3 regions of the Streptomyces sp. NPDC001231 genome follow, and region 1 is predicted to be linked to each of the others. Evidence: predicted binding sites of a transcription regulator. Region 1 holds the regulator's gene; each other region holds the start of a gene.
The links. The regulator HspR, encoded in region 1, represses chaperone genes until heat shock. The targets are predictions, from matches to a motif close to TTGAGNNNNNNNNNCTCAA.
Positions count from the first base shown of each region.

Region 1 (6,262 bases):
CCGTGCCGGGCCACGTGCGTGTACAGGTCCCGCATCCGCACCCCGCGCCCGCGCAGCGCCAGCGCCCGGTGCAGCCCCTCGGTCAGCTCGTGCTCGCGGCGGATGCCGCCCGGCTGGACGGTCAGCACCTCGGTGGTGCACGCCTCGGTCGCCTCGTCCATGGCCGCCTGGATGCGCGACAGGCCGTCCAGGACCCGGATCGCCGTGCCCTCCACGGCCGTGGCGGACACACGCACCTGGCGGCCCAGTCCGGCGTACCGCTCGACGGCGGCCACCACCGAGCCCACCCGCCGGTGGCTCTCACTGACCTCGTCGTACATCCCGCGCAGCAGCCGGGTCATGACCTCCTGCGGCGCGGTCGGCACCAGGAAGTCCATGTCGTCGGGGTCCGGGTGCAGCAGGGCGAGTTCAAGCAGGCAGGGCACCGGCTCGGCGAGCCGGCGCGGCACCCGGCCCCGTCGTACGGCCCGGGAATACACGTGCTCGCCGGCCTCGCACAGTCGCTCGGCACCGTGTGGATGCTCCGCCGTCCCGTGCCCGGTCATGCCCCATCACACCCCCGGTCTCCGCGTCTTCCGCAGCGCAACTATGCGCGGCGCGGACCGGCTGTGCAACACGGCTCCTACCGGCGCGGCCCCCGAAAACCAGCGGTTTCAACCGGTGTGCACCAGCCTCCAGTTGACGGAACGCGGTATGGCCTGAACCGGCTGTTGAACCCGAACGGGTCATGACCGCACGGGAGTTACTTCAGCAGGCCGATCGCCGTGCAGGCCTCCCGGTACTTCGCGGTGCAGATGTCGGACACCTCGTAGATGCCGTCCTCGATGACCGTGCTCTTGATGTTGTTCTTCGTCAGGGCGACCACGGACACCAACTGGGCCGGAATGTTCTTGTGGGTGGGGCTGCTGATCCGGTCCCGGGTGAGGGAGTCGAACTGGATGTCCTTGCCCTGGACCTTGGCGACCGCCATCTGGGCGGCCGTCTCGGCCTCCGTCGGGTAGGACTTGTACACGCTCATGTACTGCTCGCCGGTGACGATCCGCTGCACGGCGTCGAGTTCGGCGTCCTGGCCGGTGATGGCCGGCAGGTCGGTGATGCCCTCCGCCTTGAAGGCCTTGATGACGCCACCCGCCATGCCGTCGTTGGCGGAGTAGACGGCGTCGATGTTCTCCTTGCCGAGCGAGGCGAGCGCCTGGGCCATGTTCGCCTCGGCGTTCTCGGGCTTCCAGTCCTTGGTGTCGTAGGACTTGGCGATCGTGACCTTCCCGTTGAGCTGCGAGAGCGCGCCCTCCTTGAACTGCTTGGCGTTCGGGTCGGTGGGCGAGCCGTTGATCATGACGATCTTGTCGGTGGTGTCGACGCCGGAACCCAGCGCCTCGAGCAGGGAACGGCCCTGCACCTCGCCGACCAGTTCGTTGTCGAAGGAGATGTACGCGTCGATCGGGCCCTCGGAGAGCCGGTCGTAGGCGATGACCGGGATGTCCGCGTCCTTGGCCTTCTGCACCATGTCGGCGATGGCGTGCGAGTCGACGGCGTCGAGCAGGATGACGTCGACCTTGTTGTCGATCATTCGCTGCATCTGGCTCGCCTGCCGGCCCGCGTCCGCGTCCGCGTTGGCGTACTCGACCTTGCCCTGGTTCCGGGTCAGGGCGGCGACCTTCTCCTTGATGATGGGGTAGTCGAACTTCTCGTAACGGGTGTTGGCCGTCTCAGGCAGCAGCAGACCCACCGTCAGGTCGTTGCCCTTGGTCGGGCTCGCGGCGCTGCTGCTCCCCGAGCCGCCGAGCGCCCCGCAGGCGGCGAGCGAGAAAGTCAGCGTGGGCGCGGCCACGGCCATGGCGATACGACGCATCGAGGTGCTCACTTCTGGTGCCTTCCGGACGAGGGCGCAGCATTGCGACCCAGGTGACTGAAAAGCCAACGCGGAGGCGACCACCGGCGTCAAGCGGAACCACTTAACGAGATGGCAACACAACGCTCCGCTGTGCCTGTGAAGACCTTGCGGAGTCTTGCGGAATCGCCTCCAAACGCCCTTTACGGGCCCCCCACTCGACGGCCGCCCACCGCCGGGCCGAGATCCGTACAACCAACTCCCCGCCGGGCGAGTCATGATCACGGGAGCCCTGCTCCGATGTTCCCGCCACGACCGGAGGACCGAATGAAGCCGGACGGCCGTACCACGGTGACGCCCCTCGTGCTCACCGCCGCCTGCGGGCCGCTCCCGGCGACCGCTCCCGTGTCGGCGACCGTGAACTGCGCCTCGCCCGCCCACAAGCGGCAGTTCTGTGCGAACACCATGTTTTCCGGGCACCACGGTCTTCCACCGGGCCACCGTCGCCTACCCGGACGGGACCGAGTCGGCGCCGGTGGGCACCCACGCGTTCACCCGAGCCGGGGCCGCCGGCGGCACGACGAGGGGCCGGGAGGCTGTACGGCCTCCCGGCCCCTCGTCGTCGCTCGTGTCCGAGTGGTGTCGTGTGTCGCCCGCGGCCGGGTGCGTGTCAGTCCGGCTGCTGCCGCTTGGGCCGCCACACCACCAGCGCGCTTGTCTGCTGGACCTCCTGGTAGGGGACCAGGTCCCGGCGGTAGGAGGCGTGGACGGCGGCCTCGCGCTGCCGCATCGCCGCCGCGGCGCCGTCCAGCGCCGCCTGGAGCTCCACGATCCGGGACTGGAGCGCCGCGACCTGGTTCTCCAGTTCGATGATGCGCTTGATGCCGGCCAGGTTGATGCCCTCGTCCTGCGACAACTGCTGTACCTGGCGGAGCAGTTCGATGTCACGGGCCGAGTAGCGGCGCCCACGACCGGCGGTGCGGTCGGGGGACACCAGGCCCAGCCGGTCGTACTGGCGGAGTGTCTGCGGGTGCAGTCCGGACAGCTGGGCGGCCACCGAGATGACGTACACCGGTGTGTCTTCCGTCAGTTCGTACGGGTTGCGACGGCGGCCGTCCATCTCACTCATGCTCCCTTCGCGGCCTCGAACAGCTCGGCCCGCGGGTCCTCGCCCGCGGTGGCCTCGCGATACGCCTGAAGCGCGTCACGAGCCTTCCCCGACAGGTCCTTCGGGACACTCACCTCCACGGTGACCAGGAGGTCGCCGTGGCTGCCGTCCTTGCGGACCGCGCCCTTGCCGCGGGCCCGCATCGTACGCCCGTTCGGCGTGCCCGGAGGCAGCTTCAGCGTCACCGGCGGACCGCCCAGGGTGGGCACGCGGACCTCGCCGCCGAGGGCCGCCTCGGCGAACGTGACCGGCACGGTGACGGTGAGGTTGTCGCCCCGGCGGCCGAAGACCGGGTGCTCCCCGACGTGCACCACCACGTACAGGTCGCCCGCGGGTCCGCCGCGCTCGCCCGGGGCGCCCTTGCCGCGCAGCCGGATGCGCTGGCCGTCGCTGACCCCGGCCGGGATGCGGACCTGCATCGTCCGGGACGACTTGGCCCGCCCGGAACCCATGCAGACCTCGCAGGGGTTCTCCGCGATGAGCCCGCGGCCCTTGCAGTCCGGGCACGGGTCCGTCAGCGAGAACCCGCCGCCCGAGCCGCGCGCCACCTGTCCGGTGCCGACGCAGGTCGGGCACACCCGCGGTGTGCCGTTCTTGTCGCCGGTGCCCGAACAGGCCTTGCACGGCTGCTGGCTGGACATGCGCAGCGGCACCGTCGCGCCCTCGATGGCCTCCGTGAAGCTCAGCGTGACCTCGGACTCGATGTCCTGGCCGCGCCTGGGCTGGGCGCGCGTGGTGCCCGTGCCGCCCCGGTTGAACAGGCCCCCGAAGACGTCACCGATTCCGCCGCCGAAGCCGCCGCTCCCGCCGCCGCCCTGGGCGCCTCCGAAGAGGTCGCCCAGGTCGAAGTTGAAGGAGCCGCCGCCGGCACCCGGTCCGGGGCGGAAGCCGCCGTTGCCGAACAGGGTGCGAGCCTCGTCGTACTCCTTGCGCTTCTTGGCGTCGCCGAGCACGTCGTTCGCCTCGGAGATCTCCTTGAAGCGCTCCTCGGCCTTGGCGTTGCCCTTGTTGGCGTCCGGGTGGAACTCGCGGGCGAGCTTCCGGTACGCCTTCTTGATCTCGGCCTCGGTGGCGTCCTTGGGGACGCCGAGGACCTTGTAGTAGTCCTTCTCGATGAAGTCCTTGGTGCTCATCCCCGACGTCCCTCCTCTCGTGCGTCGTTTGTTATTACGTCAGCCCTCCTCCGGGCCACCGTTCTCCTTGTCCTCGCCCTGCTCGGCGGCCTGGGCCGTGCCGGACTCCTCGGCCGGCTTGACCGTCTGCGCGCCGGGCTGGGGCTCGGCCACCGCCACCCGCGCGGGGCGGATGGTGCGCTCGCCGATCCGATACCCGGGCTGCAGAATCGCCACGCACGTCGTCTCGGTGACGTCCGGCGCGTACGAGTGCATCAGGGCCTCGTGGATCGTCGGGTCGAAGGGCTCGCCCTCCTTGCCGAACTGCTGGAGCCCGAGCTTCGCCACCACGGTCTCCAGCGACTCGGCGACGGACTTGAAACCGCCCACCAGCTCGCTGTGGTCCCGTGCGCGGCCGATGTCGTCGAGCACGGGCAGGAGCTCGGACAGGATGTTCGCGACAGCGACCTCCCGTACCGCGATCCGGTCGCGCTCGACCCGGCGCCGGTAGTTCTGGTACTCGGCCTGGAGCCGTTGCAGGTCCGCCGTGCGCTCGCCGAGCGCCGTGCGCACCTGGTCCAGCTGGGCCGTCAGAGCGGCCGACTGGTCCGCGTCACCGGCCGGGGCCGCGCCCTTGTCCTGGGCGGCGGCCTGAGCGGCGTCGTCGGAGGTGGTGCCGGAGGCGGCGTCGGACTGCGGCGGAGGCTGCGGCTGATGTTCCTCGAAGCCGGGGGTCTCCTCCGTCACGCCGCACCGTCCTTGCGCTCGTCGTCCACGATCTCGGCGTCCACGACGTCGTCGTCGGCCTTGGCCTGGCCCGCACCGGCGTCACCGGCACCGCCCGCGGCCTGCGCGGCCTGGGCGTCGGCGTACATGGCCTGGCCGAGCTTCTGGGAGACGGCGGCGACCTTCTCCGTGGCGGTGCGGATCTCAGCGGTGTCCTCGCCCTTGAGCTGCTCCTTCAGCTCGGCGACGGCGGACTCCACCTCGGTCTTGATCTCGCCGGGGACCTTGTCCTCGTTGTCCTTGAGGAACTTCTCGGTCTGGTAGACGAGCTGCTCGCCCTGGTTGCGGGTCTCGGCGGCCTCGCGGCGCTTGTGGTCCTCCTCCGCGTAGCGCTCGGCCTCCTCGCGCATGCGGTCGACCTCGTCCTTCGGGAGCGAGGAGCCGCCGGTGACGGTCATCTTCTGCTCCTTGCCGGTGCCGAGGTCCTTCGCCGTGACGTGCATGATGCCGTTGGCGTCGATGTCGAAGGACACCTCGATCTGCGGGACGCCGCGCGGCGCCGGCGGCAGACCGGTCAGCTCGAACATGCCGAGCTTCTTGTTGTACGCGGCGATCTCGCGCTCGCCCTGGTAGACCTGGATCTGCACCGAAGGCTGGTTGTCCTCGGCCGTGGTGAAGATCTCCGAGCGCTTGGTCGGGATCGTGGTGTTGCGCTCGATCAGCTTGGTCATGATGCCGCCCTTGGTCTCGATGCCGAGGGACAGCGGGGTGACGTCGAGCAGCAGGACGTCCTTGACCTCACCCTTGAGGACACCGGCCTGGAGCGAGGCGCCGATGGCGACGACCTCGTCCGGGTTCACGCCCTTGTTGGCCTCCTTGCCGCCGGTCAGCTCCTTGACGAGCTCGGCGACCGCGGGCATACGGGTGGAACCACCGACGAGCACGACGTGGTCGATGTCGCTGACGGAGACGCCGGCGTCCTTGATGACGTTGTGGAACGGCGTCTTGCAGCGCTCCAGCAGGTCGGCCGTCAGCTGCTGGAACTGGGCGCGGGTGAGCCTCTCGTCCAGGTGCAGCGGGCCCTCGGCGGACGCGGTGATGTAGGGCAGGTTGATCGAGGTCTCGGTGGACGAGGACAGCTCGATCTTGGCCTTCTCCGCCGCCTCGCGCAGACGCTGCAGGGCCATCTTGTCCTTGGACAGGTCCACGCCGTGACCGGACTGGAACTGCTTGACCAGGTAGTCGACGACACGCTGGTCCCAGTCGTCACCACCGAGGTGGTTGTCTCCGTTGGTGGCCTTCACCTCGACGACACCGTCGCCGATCTCCAGCAGCGAGACGTCGAACGTACCGCCACCGAGGTCGAAGACGAGGATCATCTGCTCGTCCTTGTCGAGGCCGTACGCCAGGGCGGCGGCCGTCGGC
Region 1 is NZ_JBIAXS010000029.1:98,968-105,229, forward strand. It holds gene ACFY3J_RS30130 (LuxR C-terminal-related transcriptional regulator) at 1-545, opposite strand, end outside; gene ACFY3J_RS30135 (sugar ABC transporter substrate-binding protein) at 743-1,852, opposite strand; gene ACFY3J_RS30140 (heat shock protein transcriptional repressor HspR) at 2,502-2,951, opposite strand; gene dnaJ (molecular chaperone DnaJ) at 2,957-4,132, opposite strand; gene grpE (nucleotide exchange factor GrpE) at 4,172-4,858, opposite strand; gene dnaK (molecular chaperone DnaK) at 4,855-6,262, opposite strand, start outside.

Region 2 (6,262 bases), on a different contig from region 1:
ACCGCCCAGCGGGCGATCGCCAGGCCGAGTCCGGTGCCGCCGTCGCTGCCCGGGCCGTGCGGCCGGTTCACCGCGCCCCGGTTGAAACGCTCGAAGACACGGTGCCACTCCGAGCGCGGGATGCCGGGCCCCTCGTCCAGGACCTCCAGCTCCAGCGACTGCGGCTGCGGGCCGCGCCGCGCCTTCACCGTCACACGCCCGTGCGGCGGGCTGTGCTTGACCGCGTTGTCGATCAGGTTGGCGACCACCTGGTGGATGCGCTCGGGGTCGGCGTGCGCGGTCAGCTCGGGTGGAAAGACGTCCAGGTGCAGATGGACGTCCGTACGGGTGTGGCTGCCGGAGCCGGAGGCGATGCCCGCGCGGGCCGAGGCGACCATGTTGGCCTCCTTCAGCACGCCCGACAGGTAGGGCCACACCTCGAAGCGGCGCAGCTTCAGCGGCACCACGCCGTTGTCCAGGCGGGACAGGTCCAGCAGCGTCTCCACCAGCCGGCCGAGCCGCTCGGTCTGCCTCAGCGCCGTACGCATGGTCTCGGGATCGGCCTCGGTGACCCCGTCGACGATGTTCTCCAGCACCGCGCGCAGGCCCGCGATGGGCGTGCGCAGCTCGTGCGAGACGTTCGCCACCAGCTCCCTGCGCTGGCGGTCCTGGGCCGCCAGCTCGTCGGCCATGCGGTTGATCGTCTGGGCCAGGTCGCCCAGCTCGTCCCGGCGGCTCTCGCGCACCCGGCGCGTGTAGTCGCCGTGCGAGATGGAGCGGGCCACCGTGTTCATCTCGTCCAGCGGCGCGGTGAGCGAGTGCGCCACGAACTGCGTGATGAGCAGCGTGGCGATCATCGAGAAGACCGTGATGAAGCGCAGTTCGGTCGCCGTGCGCACCGCGATCATCAGCAGACCGGTGGTGATCAGCACCGATATGACGACCAGCGCGCCCAGCTTGGTCTTGATCGAGAACGGGCGAACGCCACCCCAGGGCTCGCCCTGGTCCCTGCGTGCGCCCGGCCCGTCGCTCACGGTGTGGGTGTCTCCAGCGCGTAGCCCACGCCGTGCACCGTGCGGATCCGCTCGGCGCCGATCTTCCGGCGCAGCGCCTTGATGTGGCTGTCCACGGTCCGGGTGCCGGAGGCGTCCGCCCAGTCCCACACCTCGGCCAGCAGCTGCTCGCGCGAGAGCACCGCACGCGGGGTGTTCGCCAGGCAGACCAGGAGGTCGAACTCCGTCGGCGTGAGGTGGACGTCCTCGCTGCGCACGCGCACCCGGCGCTGGGCGTGGTCGATCTCCAGCTCGCCCAGGCGCAGGATGCCGCTGCGCGGGGTCGCCGCGGCCAGCGCGGCCCGCTCCATGCGGCGCAGCAGCACGTGCACGCGTGCGGCCAGCTCCCGCATCGAGAACGGCTTGGTCATGTAGTCGTCGGCGCCGACCCCGAGGCCGACCAGCATGTCGGTCTCGTCGTCGCGCGCGGTGAGCATCAGCACCGGCACCGGGCGCTGGGCCTGCACGCGGCGGCAGACCTCCAGGCCGTCGAAGCCGGGCAGCATGATGTCGAGGATCAGCAGGTCGGGCTGCCAGGCCTCGGCGGTGTCCACGGCGGCCGGGCCGTCGCCCGCGGTCTGCACGAGGAATCCCTCGGCGCGCAGGCGGGTGGCGATGGCATCCATGATGGTCTGGTCGTCCTCGACCACCAGGACCCGGCGCTGGGCGCCCGGGGTGGCCGTCGTGCCGTTGTGCGCGGTGTGTGTCTGCTCCATCGCCCGCCCCTGAGTGTGCTTTCCGGAATCCGTGGGGTGATTCCTTGACTGCGCGTAGTTGCGATTGACGCTTGAATGATCGGCGCCAAGGGAGCAGCGTACGGGGACTCCCCACGCCTTTGCTATCCAGGTCGGACCGCGAGGTGCACGACGTCCGGAACGCCCCGGGCAACGGGGACCTCTTCGGTGCGCACCTGTCGGAATCCGACATTCCGCAAGGTTCCTTCAAATTCCGCAGATGGCTTCGCGGACCATACGGCGAGTACCCCGCCCGGCTTCAACACCCTTGCGCAGCTTGCCAGTCCGGCCTGCCCGTACAGCTCCTGGTTGCCCTCGGTGACCGTCCAGTCGGGGCCGTTGTCGATGTCCAGGCACAGCGCGTCGAACGTGTCGGATGTCTCATTGACGTAGGCGATCATGTCTCCTTCGACGACCGCGGTGCGCGGGTCGGCCAGCGCGCCGGCGGTCAGTTCGGCGAGGGGGCCGCCGCGGTGCCAGTCGATGATCGCGCGTTCGCGTTCGACAACGGTGATCCGGCCCCAGTGCGGGTCCGCCGCGGCGTGCGCGAGTGAGAAACCGACGCCGAGGCCGCCGATCAGCACGCTCGGTGCCCGCCGCTCCGGCAGCGCGGCGAGCGCCGCGTCGACCAGGAGGCGCTCGGAGCGCCCGTCGGAGGTGTCCATCAGGAAGCAGCCGTTGGCGATGATCTGCAGCAGCGCCCCGTGCCGGCGCAGCACGACCTCGCCGTGGGGGCCCTCGCGGCGGTCCAGCACCTCGGGGGCGTCGTACGAGCCGGTCATGGGGTCATCCTGCCCCAACGGACCCGTACGGCCACATGAATTAGGGGTGACACCCGTGTGCGAGCGCGCCCCGGGCCACGCGCGGGCGGGGGTGCCAGGGTCGCTGGGATCGCTGAGATCGGTGGGGTCGCTGCGCTAGCTGGGGTCGCTGGGGTGGCCGGGAACCTAATAGGTTGCTGAGAATTGTTGCGTGGGTGGCGTCGGTCATGGACAGGGGCGCCCGGGATGCGAAGTGTGGGGCGCGACGGAAGGAGTGCCGCACCGTGGAACGGACCGCGACGGCCGGCCCCTCGGGCCCGCCGGTGCCCTCGGGTCGGCCCCTGCCTCCGGACGCCGTCGTGGACGAGGGTGCGGACAGGGGCGCGGTCGCGGTCGGTGTTCCGGTGGAGGCGTCGCGGGCGCCGGCCGGGATGCCGCAGCAGCGGGCGCGCGGCACTGTCCCGGGAGGCGTGGGCGCGGAACCGGCCCGCCCGGCGCGGTCTGCCGCGGGACTCCGGGGGCTGCGCGGTCCGCGCCCCTGGCGGCTGCTGCCCACCCCCGCGGGCGCCCCCTTCACCTTCGGGTACGCGGCCCTGCTCGCCGTCACCTCGCTCGTCGCCCGGTACGCCGATCCCGCGGTGGTGGACGCCCTGCGCCAGAGCTCCAGCACGGATGTCGTCCACCTGGTGCGGGCGCCCCTGCTGGTGCTGCCGGCCAGCGCGCTGTGGATCGCGGGCGGCGTCGTGTCGGCGTACTCCCTGTGCTTCCTGCTGGTGCTCACCGCGCTGGAACGCCGGATAGGCGGTCTGCGCACCGCCGGTGTGTTCCTGTTCGGGCACGTGCTGGCCACCCTCGCCACCGAGGTCCCCATCGGGCTCGCGGTGCTCGCGGGCCGTCTGCCGGGCAGCGCGGCGCACCGCCTCGACTACGGCATCAGCTTCGGCGTCGCGGCCAGTCTCGGCGCCCTGGCCGGTCTGCTCACGCCCTGGCTGCGCTGGCCCCTGCTCACGGTGTTCGTGGGCATGCTGGCCCAGGACCTGGCCGCGTTCGACGATCCGATGACGAGCTGCGGCCATCTGATCGCGGTGGGGCTCGGCGTGGCGACGTGGCCGGTGATACGGCGCTGGCGGCGGGCGCGCCTCGGGGAGGCGGGTGCCGCGCCCGGGACGGTCTGAGCCTCTTCCGGCTCCCGGCCCCTCCTCCGTCCCTCTCCTCCTTCTCCCTCTTCTCCCTCTTCTCCCCTTCCTCTCTTTCCTCTCCCCTTCCTCTCCCCTTTCTTTCTCGTACCTCTCTCCCTGTGTGCTGGTTGTGGATGCCCGATCGCTCAGAGCGAACAGATGTCGGGGAACAATCGACCGGCGTCGTGCATTGAGTCGGCATAACTCAACTTGACTGCCGAAGGGGAGATCATGGCTGCTGAGTCCGCTTCCTTCACACCGCTCACCCTGCCCGTGCTGCCGCTCGACGACGAGGTCGTGCTGCCCGGGATGGTGGTTCCGCTGGACCTGAGCGACGCCGAGGTACGGGCCGCGGTGGAGGCCGCGCAGGCCGCCGCGCGGGACGAGCCCGGCAAGCCCAGGGTGCTGCTGGTGCCGAGGGTCGAGGGGACGTACGCCAGGACCGGTGTGCTGGGCACGGTCGAGCAGGTGGGCCGGCTGGCCGACGGTGACCCGGGCGCGCTCATCCGTGGCCGCGGACGTGTGCGGATCGGTGCCGGGACCACCGGTCCCGGCGCGGCGCTGTGGGTCGAGGGGAGCCGGATCGAGGAGAACCTGCCCGAGCCTCTGCCCGGCCAGGTTGCCGAGCTGGTGAAGGAGTACAAGGCGCTCGCCACGGCCTGGCTGCGCAAGCGCGGCGCCTGGCAGGTGGTCGACCGCGTGCAGGCCATCGACGACGTCTCCGCGCTCGCCGACAACTCCGGCTACTCGCCCTTCCTCACCACCGAGCAGAAGGTCGAGCTGCTGGAGACCGCCGACCCGGTGGCCCGTCTCAAGCTCGCCACCCAGCAGTTGCGCGACCACCTCGCCGAGCAGGACGTGGCCGAGTCCATCGCCAAGGACGTCCAGGAGGGCGTCGACAAGCAGCAGCGCGAGTTCCTGCTGCGGCGCCAGCTGGAGGCCGTCCGCAAGGAGCTGCGCGAGCTGAACGGCGAGAGCGACGGCGAGGAGTCCGACGACTACCGCGCCCGCGTCGAGGCCGCCGACCTGCCCGAGAAGGTCCGGGAGGCCGCGCTCAAGGAGGTCGACAAGCTGGAGCGCGCTTCCGACGCCTCTCCCGAGGGCTCCTGGATCCGCACGTGGCTCGACACGATCCTCGACATGCCGTGGAACGAGCGAACCGACGACAGCGCCTCCGCCTACGACATCCAGGGCGCCAAGGCGGTCCTGGACGCCGAGCACGCGGGCCTGGAGGACGTGAAGGAGCGGATCACCGAGTACCTGGCGGTGCGCAAGCGGCGCGGCGACCGGGGCCTGGGCGTGATCGGCGGGCGGCGCGGCGGTGCCGTGCTCGCGCTCGTCGGGCCGCCCGGTGTGGGAAAGACCAGTCTCGGCGAGTCCGTCGCCCACGCGATGGGACGGAAGTTCGTGCGCGTCGCCCTGGGCGGCGTCCGCGACGAGGCCGAGATCCGTGGTCACCGGCGTACGTACGTCGGCGCGCTGCCCGGGCGGATCGTGCGCGCCGTCAAGGAGGCCGGGTCGATGAACCCGGTGGTCCTGCTGGACGAGATCGACAAGGTGGGCTCCGACTTCCGCGGCGACCCGGCCGCGGCCCTGCTCGAAGTCCTGGACCCGGCGCAGAACCACACCTTCCGGGACCACTACCTGGAAGTGGAGCTGGACCTGTCCGACGTCGTCTTCCTGGCCACGGCCAACGTCCTGGAGGCGATCCCGGAGGCGCTGGCCGACCGGATGGAGATCGTGCGGCTGGACGGCTACACCGAGGACGAGAAGGTCGTCATCGCGCGCGACCACCTGCTTCCGCGCCAGCTGGAGCGGGCCGGCCTGCGCCGGGACGAGGTGACGATCGAGGAGGGCGCGCTGCGCAGGCTCGCCGGCGAGTACACGCGCGAGGCGGGCGTGCGCACCCTGGAGCGGTCCATCGCACGGCTGCTGCGCAAGATCGCGGCACAGCACGAACTGGGGGAGCGGCAGCTGCCGTTCACCGTCACGGACGGTGAGCTGCGGGGGCTGATCGGCCGCCCGCACCACGTTCCGGAGTCCGCCCAGGACCCGGCCGAGCGGCGTACGGCCGTCCCGGGCGTGGCGACGGGCCTCGCGGTCACCGGGGCCGGCGGCGACGTCCTCTTCGTCGAGGCGTCCCTGGCGGACCCGGAGACGGGCGCGGCCGGGCTGACCCTGACCGGTCAGCTGGGCGACGTGATGAAGGAGTCCGCGCAGATCGCGCTGAGCTTCCTGCGCAGCCACGGCGCCGAACTGGAGCTGCCCGTGGGCGATCTGAAGGACCGGGGTGTGCACATCCACTTCCCGGCGGGCGCGGTGCCGAAGGACGGTCCGAGCGCGGGCATCACGATGACGACCGCGCTCGCCTCGCTCCTGTCCGGCCGACTGGTCCGCACGGACGTGGCGATGACCGGCGAGGTCTCGCTGACCGGGCGTGTCCTGCCCATCGGCGGCGTCAAGCAGAAGCTGCTCGCCGCCCATCGCGCGGGTGTGACGACGGTGGTCATCCCCAAGCGGAACGAGCCCGATCTGGACGACGTCCCGGCAGAGGTGCT
Region 2 is NZ_JBIAXS010000030.1:22,339-28,600, forward strand. It holds gene ACFY3J_RS30385 (ATP-binding protein) at 1-1,013, opposite strand, end outside; gene ACFY3J_RS30390 (response regulator transcription factor) at 1,010-1,747, opposite strand; gene ACFY3J_RS30395 (spermidine synthase) at 1,870-2,547, opposite strand; gene ACFY3J_RS30400 (rhomboid-like protein) at 2,811-3,701, shown strand; gene lon (endopeptidase La) at 3,936-6,262, shown strand, end outside.
Region 2: the regulator HspR is predicted to act here: its motif matches at 3,895-3,913, upstream of lon (endopeptidase La).

Region 3 (6,262 bases), on a different contig from region 1:
AGGTGGCGGATCTCCACGTCCGGGGCGATGTCGAGGCGGAGCTGGATGTCGATGGCGGCCAGATGGTCGCGCCGGTTCAGGTCGGCGAGCAGGTCCGTGCCCACCTGCTCGGGACGGGTGACGAACGTCGCGTGACCGCCGGCCAGCCCGGCCAGCGCCGCCAGTTCGGGCATCCGCGCGTCGGAGCCGAAGCCGAAGCACGACACGGTGAGGTCGCCGCGGAGCTTGGCCGCGATGTTCGTGCGGATCCTGACCCAGTCCCGTTCGCCGGAGGTCGGGCCGCCGTCGGAGAAGAGGTACAGGCAGTTGACCGTGCGCCCGCCGAGGGCGTTCCGGCCGATCTCGTCGATGCCGTACTGCACACCGAGGTTGATGTCCGTGCCGCCGCCGGCTCTCAGCCCGGCCACCACCTGGGCGAAGCGCTCGCGAGGCAGCTCCCGTTTGGCGGTGGCGGGCAGCACCGTGCGGACGTGGTGCTCGAAGGTGATGACGCCCAGGCAGTCCGTCGGCCGCAGCCGGTCGTAGAGGGTCTGCAGGGCCTCCTTGACGCAGTCGAGCTTCTCGCCGTGCATCGAGCCGCTGGTGTCCACGACGAAGACGAAGTTCACCGGAAGCGGCTCGGCGGGGGCGTCCTCGGGGGGTGCCTCGCCCGCCTTGAGGGTGATCTCCAGGAAGTGGGTCGTCGCCTCGTCGGCCCTGAACTCGCCCTGTGCGGCCGCCAGCCCGTGGCTGACGCCGACGGCCCGGCCGGGCGGGGGACCGGGCACCTGCTCGGTGCGGGCCGCCACGAAGTCGTCGAACCGGATCTGCTCCTGCCCGATGATCACGCCCTGCTCGATGAGATCCCGCACGCCGAGGGGGGAACGGGTGCCGAAGGCGCTGTTGCGGCGGATGAAGAGTCCGTCGTGGGGGAGGGGCCGGCCGGTGCGGCGGAACAGGGGCGGGCGACGGCCGGCCGGCTGGGCGTCATGGCTGATGGTGCGCCGTTGCGCGACGGTACCGAGGGGATCGGCCGCCGCGGATGAGGGGACCGCCTCGAGGGGGCCGGGATGGTGGACGAACTCGTGGTCCTCGTCGCCGGACGGCGGTGGCCCGGCGGGCCCGCGGGAGCCCGGCGGAGGTTGCGCGGAGCGCCACCTGGGTGCTCGGATCTCTCTGTCGAGGGAGGCGGGGAAGAGCCGGTCGTCCTCGTCCGCGTCCGGAGGCGGAGCGCTCAGACGGCCGAGGTAGGTGCTGCCGAGCTCCAGGTGGGACGCCGCCCCCGACTGCTGCACGGCGAACCGCCCGTCGAGCGGGGCGAACGCCGACCGGATCTCCCGACCCGCCCGCAGCCATCCCCACAGCAGGGCGTCCTGGCCGTCCGGGGCGGGCGGGGTGATCCCGGGGTGCACGACCGCCGTCAGCGTCCGATGCCAGCGCACGGCCCGTCGAAGCTCCACGGCCCAGTCCTCGGCGCTCTCCCCGAGCACCGGCCCGGCCGGCAGTCCGATGCGGGCCGCGAAGTCCCGGCACAGCGGCGCGCGCTCGGCGCGCACCGCCCGCCCGGCCGCGGTCGGAGCACCCTCCTGGGGCAGCTCCACCACCAGCAGCGCCAGCCGGTCCCCGTCGTCCGGGCCCATGGGCCCCGGCGCGGCCGAGCCGCCCGGAAGCGGGGCACCCGGCGGGAGCGACGACTCCTTTGAGGACGGCGTCCCCGCCGACGACGAGGCGCCCTCCACGCGAGAGGCCCCCTCCGGGCGCAACGAGCCTTGCGGTAGAGAGGCCTCCGCCACCGTGGCCGGTTCGCACAGCCGAAGTCCTGCTCCGCAGCGCAGGAGTTGCCACAGCGCGCCGCCCGGCCGGGGGCGCGCGTCGCGCGGGATCCGAGCGCCGGGGTGGATCAGGAGCACCGCGTCCGGGAGCCGGGCGAGGAGTGCGTCGGCCTCCTCCGCCGAGCGGGCCGGCGGAGAAACCGGGAGCAGGTCCGCCCCGGCCGCGGCGGTCAGCGCCTCCCTCAGCGCCTCATCCGGTTCGTGGTACGACCCGTACGATCCACCGCCGGCGCCCCCGCCCGCGACGGTGGCCGGCGGGAGGAAGAGGACCGCCTTCCGCTGCTCTTCGTTCCTGCTCCGCTCACTCCGCATGGGCATCCTCCGTGGTACGGGTGGGGAGCGGGCACCGCGCCTCGAGCTCCGTGCGGGTGCGCACCCCACCGTCGAACATTCCCTCGGCCCGCAACTGGCGCAGCCACGCGTCGAGTTCGCCGCTCAAGCCGGTGCTCTCCACCGACAGCCGCGCGGCCCGGTCACGCCGGTCGGGGTCGCCCGCCAGCAGGAGCAGCTCTATCTTCAGCGCGATGGAGTACGGGTCCCGGCCGTCCAGCTTCAGCGCCTCCTCGACATAGCCGTACGCCACGTCGAGGTTGGACCGGACCAGCGCGATCCTGGCCTTCCAGTACCAGAACACGGACGACTCGCGGTCCAGCCGGGACGCCTCCAGGGCGCGCTCCGCCTGGTCGGCCTCCCCGCTCTCGACGTGCCGGCGCACCGTGGTGAGCTTGCGCTCCGCACCGCTGCCGCCGCCGGCCTTCGCGCGGGCGGCCGGGCCGGTGACCACGCGCACGGCGAGGAACAGCACCGCCAGCAGGAACAGCAGCAGCATGCCCACGAGGACCAGGAACTGCCGGACACCCGTGCTTTCGGCGAGGGTGGCGAAGATCCCGAGGATCGCCACGGCGAAGGCCAGCACGACCACGGCCCCGAACAGGGCGGTCGCCTGCGCCGACGTGAGCGTCCGGAACATCCGCCTGCGGATGATGTCGCGCACGAGGTCCCGGTAGAGCAGGTACAGGACACCGAGAGCGACCCCACCAAATCCCGCGATTCCCCCAAGGACTTGGAAGAGTTCGACCATGAAACGGACTGTAGGGCCTCCCCCCTCCGTCCGGCAGGCGATTCACACACCTTCTCCGGCAGGTCGCGGCCCGCTCGGTGGTTGTGCACGGCGCGGATGTGATCGGATGGCGGTTACGGAACCCCGGCAACGGGAACCCTGGCGAAAGGTATGGAACCAACCGTGGCAACCACGCGCACCGCTCACACCGTCTGGGAAGGCAACCTGCTCGAGGGCAACGGCGTCGTCACCTTCGACTCCTCCGGCATCGGCCAGCAGCCGGTGTCCTGGCCGTCGCGCGCCGAGCAGGCGAACGGGAAGACCAGCCCCGAGGAGCTGATCGCAGCCGCCCACTCCAGCTGCTTCTCCATGGCGCTGTCGCACGGCCTCGCCGGCGCCGGCACCCCGCCCACCACCCTGCGGACGAAGGCGGACGTCACCTTCCAGCCGGGCGAGGGCATCACGGGCATTCACCTCAGCGTCGAGGGCACGGTCCCCGGCGTCGACAACGACGCGTTCGTCGCCGCGGCCGAGGAAGCCAAGAAGAACTGCCCGGTCAGCCAGGCCCTGGCCGGTACGACGATCACCCTGGACGCGAAGCTCGCCTGAGGCGAGGCCCACGTCCGACGGTGCCGCGCCCCTCGTCCCGGGCGCGGCATCGGTGTTCCCGGGTAGAGCGGCAGCCGGCGGGTACGCGGCATTGACAACGGCGCACTCAAGTTTTGTGCTGGAGAGCAGGAGGCGCCCGGAAGGGGACGAAGATGGCACGTGCGGTCGGGATCGATCTCGGGACGACGAACTCGGTGGTGGCCCTGCTGGAAGGCGGCGACCCCACCGTCGTCGCCAACGCCGAGGGCGCGCGCACCACGCCGTCGGTCGTGGCGTTCGCCAAGAACGGCGAGGTACTCGTCGGCGAGGTGGCCAAGCGGCAGGCGGTGACGAACGTGGAGCGCACCGCACGCTCGGTCAAGCGTCACATGGGGGACGCGAACTGGCGCTTCCCGGACAAGGGCTCCGTCGACGGCACCCGTTACCGGGCGCAGGAGCTGTCCGCGCGCGTCCTGCAGAAGCTGAAGCGGGACGCGGAGGCCTACCTCGGCGAGGACGTCACGGACGCGGTGATCACCGTGCCGGCGTACTTCGACGACGCCCAGCGGCAGGCGACCAAGGAGGCCGGGGAGATCGCAGGGCTGAAGGTCCTGAGGATCATCAACGAGCCGACGGCCGCCGCGCTCGCCTACGGCCTGGACCGGGGCGAGGAGCAGACCGTGCTCGTCTTCGACCTCGGCGGCGGCACCTTCGACGTCTCCCTGCTGGAGATCGGCGACGGCGTCATCGAGGTCAAGGCCACCAACGGCGACACCCACCTCGGCGGCGACGACTGGGACCAGCGGGTCGTCGAGCATCTGGTCAAGCGGTTCAAGGGCCAGTACGGCGTCGACCTCGGCAACGACAAGATGGCGGTGCAGCGGCTGCGGGAGGCCGCCGAGAAGGCCAAGATCGAGCTGTCGTCGTCCTCCGAGACGACGATCAACCTGCCCTACATCACGGCCTCCGCCGAGGGCCCGCTGCACCTGGACGAGAAGCTGACCCGGGCCCAGTTCCAGGAGCTCACCGCCGATCTGCTGGACCGCTGCCGCAAGCCCTTCCACCAGGCCGTCAAGGACGCGGGCGTCAAGCTCTCGGCCGTCGACCACGTGATCCTCGTCGGCGGCTCCACCCGGATGCCGGCCGTGACCGACCTGGTGCGGGAGCTGACCGGCAAGGATCCGCACAAGGGCGTCAACCCCGACGAGGTGGTGGCCGTGGGCGCCGCCCTCCAGGCGGGCGTGATCCGCGGCGACGTCAAGGACGTCCTCCTCCTCGACGTCACCCCGCTGTCCCTCGGCATCGAGACCAAGGGCGGCATCATGACCAAGCTCATCGAGCGCAACACCACGATCCCGACCCGGCGTTCGGAGATCTTCACCACCGCCACCGACAACCAGCCCTCGGTCGGCATCCAGGTCTACCAGGGCGAACGTGAGATCGCCGCGTACAACAAGAAGCTCGGCGTCTTCGACCTCACCGGCCTGCCGCCCGCCCCGCGCGGGGTGCCGCAGATCGAGGTCGCCTTCGACATCGACGCCAACGGGATCATGCACGTCTCGGCCAAGGACCTCGCCACCGGCCGCGAGCAGAAGATGACGGTGACCGGCGGCTCCGCGCTGCCCAAGGACGACATCGACCGCATGATGCGGGAGGCCGAGCAGTACGCCGAGGAGGACCGCAAGCGCCGGGAGGCCGCCGAGACCCGCAACCAGGCCGAGCAGCTCGTCTACCAGACGGAGAACTTCCTCCGCGACAACGGCGACCGCGTGCCCGCCGACACCAAGTCGGAGGTCGAGGCCGCCGCCGCGGAGGTGAAGGCGCTCCTGGAACAGCAGGCGGAGACCCCCGCGCTGCGCACGGCCATCGACAAACTGGCCTCCGTCAGCCAGCGGATGGGTCAGGCGATGTACGCCCAGGCCCAGCAGAGCGGCACGGAGAGCACCGGACAGCAGACGGCACCGCCCGACGAGGACACGGTGGTGGACGCGGAGATCGTCGACGACGAACGCGACACCAGGGGCGGGGCCGCCTAGACCCTGTCGTCGAATTCCCGCCTGCCGTGCGACGACAGGCAGGCCCTAGTACAGGCCGCCCGCGGCGCGGTTCACAGGTTCTCGCGGTACTTCCGCAGCAGCTCGCGGGTCTGCTCGGCGGTGGCGGCGGCGGCCGTCATGCGGTCCAGGACCTCCAGGTGCGCGGAGATCTCCGTGCGGGAGTCCAGGTACAGGGCGCCGGTCAGGTACTCGGTGTAGACCAGGTCGGGCAGCTCCGGCTCGGCGAAGCGGAACAGCGAGAACGGCGCGTACGTCCCCGCGTGCGGCCCCCGGGCGAACTCGGCGACCTGCACCGTCACCCGGTCCCGCTCGGTGTAGTGGAGCAGCTTGTCGAGCTGCTCGCGCATCACCTCGGGGCGGTCGCTCACCGGCCGCCGCAGCACCGTCTCGTCGATGATCACCCACAGGTGCGGCGGATCGGCCCGCTCCAGCAGCTGCTGCCGGGCCATGCGCAGCGACACGTGCCGCTCGACCGCGTCCGGCCTGCGCTGCCCGACCGTCCCCGCCTCCAGCACCGCCCGCGCATAGCCCTCCGTCTGGAGCAGCCCCGGCACGAAGTGCGGCTCGTAGGAGCGGATCAGCCGGGCGGCGCCCTCCAGGCTCACATACAGGCTGAACCACTCCGGCAGCACGTCGTGGAACCGCTGCCACCAACCCGGCGCGTTGGCCTCCTCGGCCAGCGCGACGAACGCGGCGGCCGCCTCGTCGCCCACCCCGTAGGCGCTCAGCAACATCTGCACGTACGG
Region 3 is NZ_JBIAXS010000027.1:95,571-101,832, reverse strand. It holds gene ACFY3J_RS28885 (VWA domain-containing protein) at 1-2,123, opposite strand, end outside; gene ACFY3J_RS28880 (tetratricopeptide repeat protein) at 2,113-2,892, opposite strand; gene ACFY3J_RS28875 (OsmC family protein) at 3,055-3,480, shown strand; gene dnaK (molecular chaperone DnaK) at 3,633-5,495, shown strand; gene ACFY3J_RS28865 (helix-turn-helix domain-containing protein) at 5,567-6,262, opposite strand, start outside.
Region 3: the regulator HspR is predicted to act here: its motif matches at 3,572-3,590, upstream of dnaK (molecular chaperone DnaK).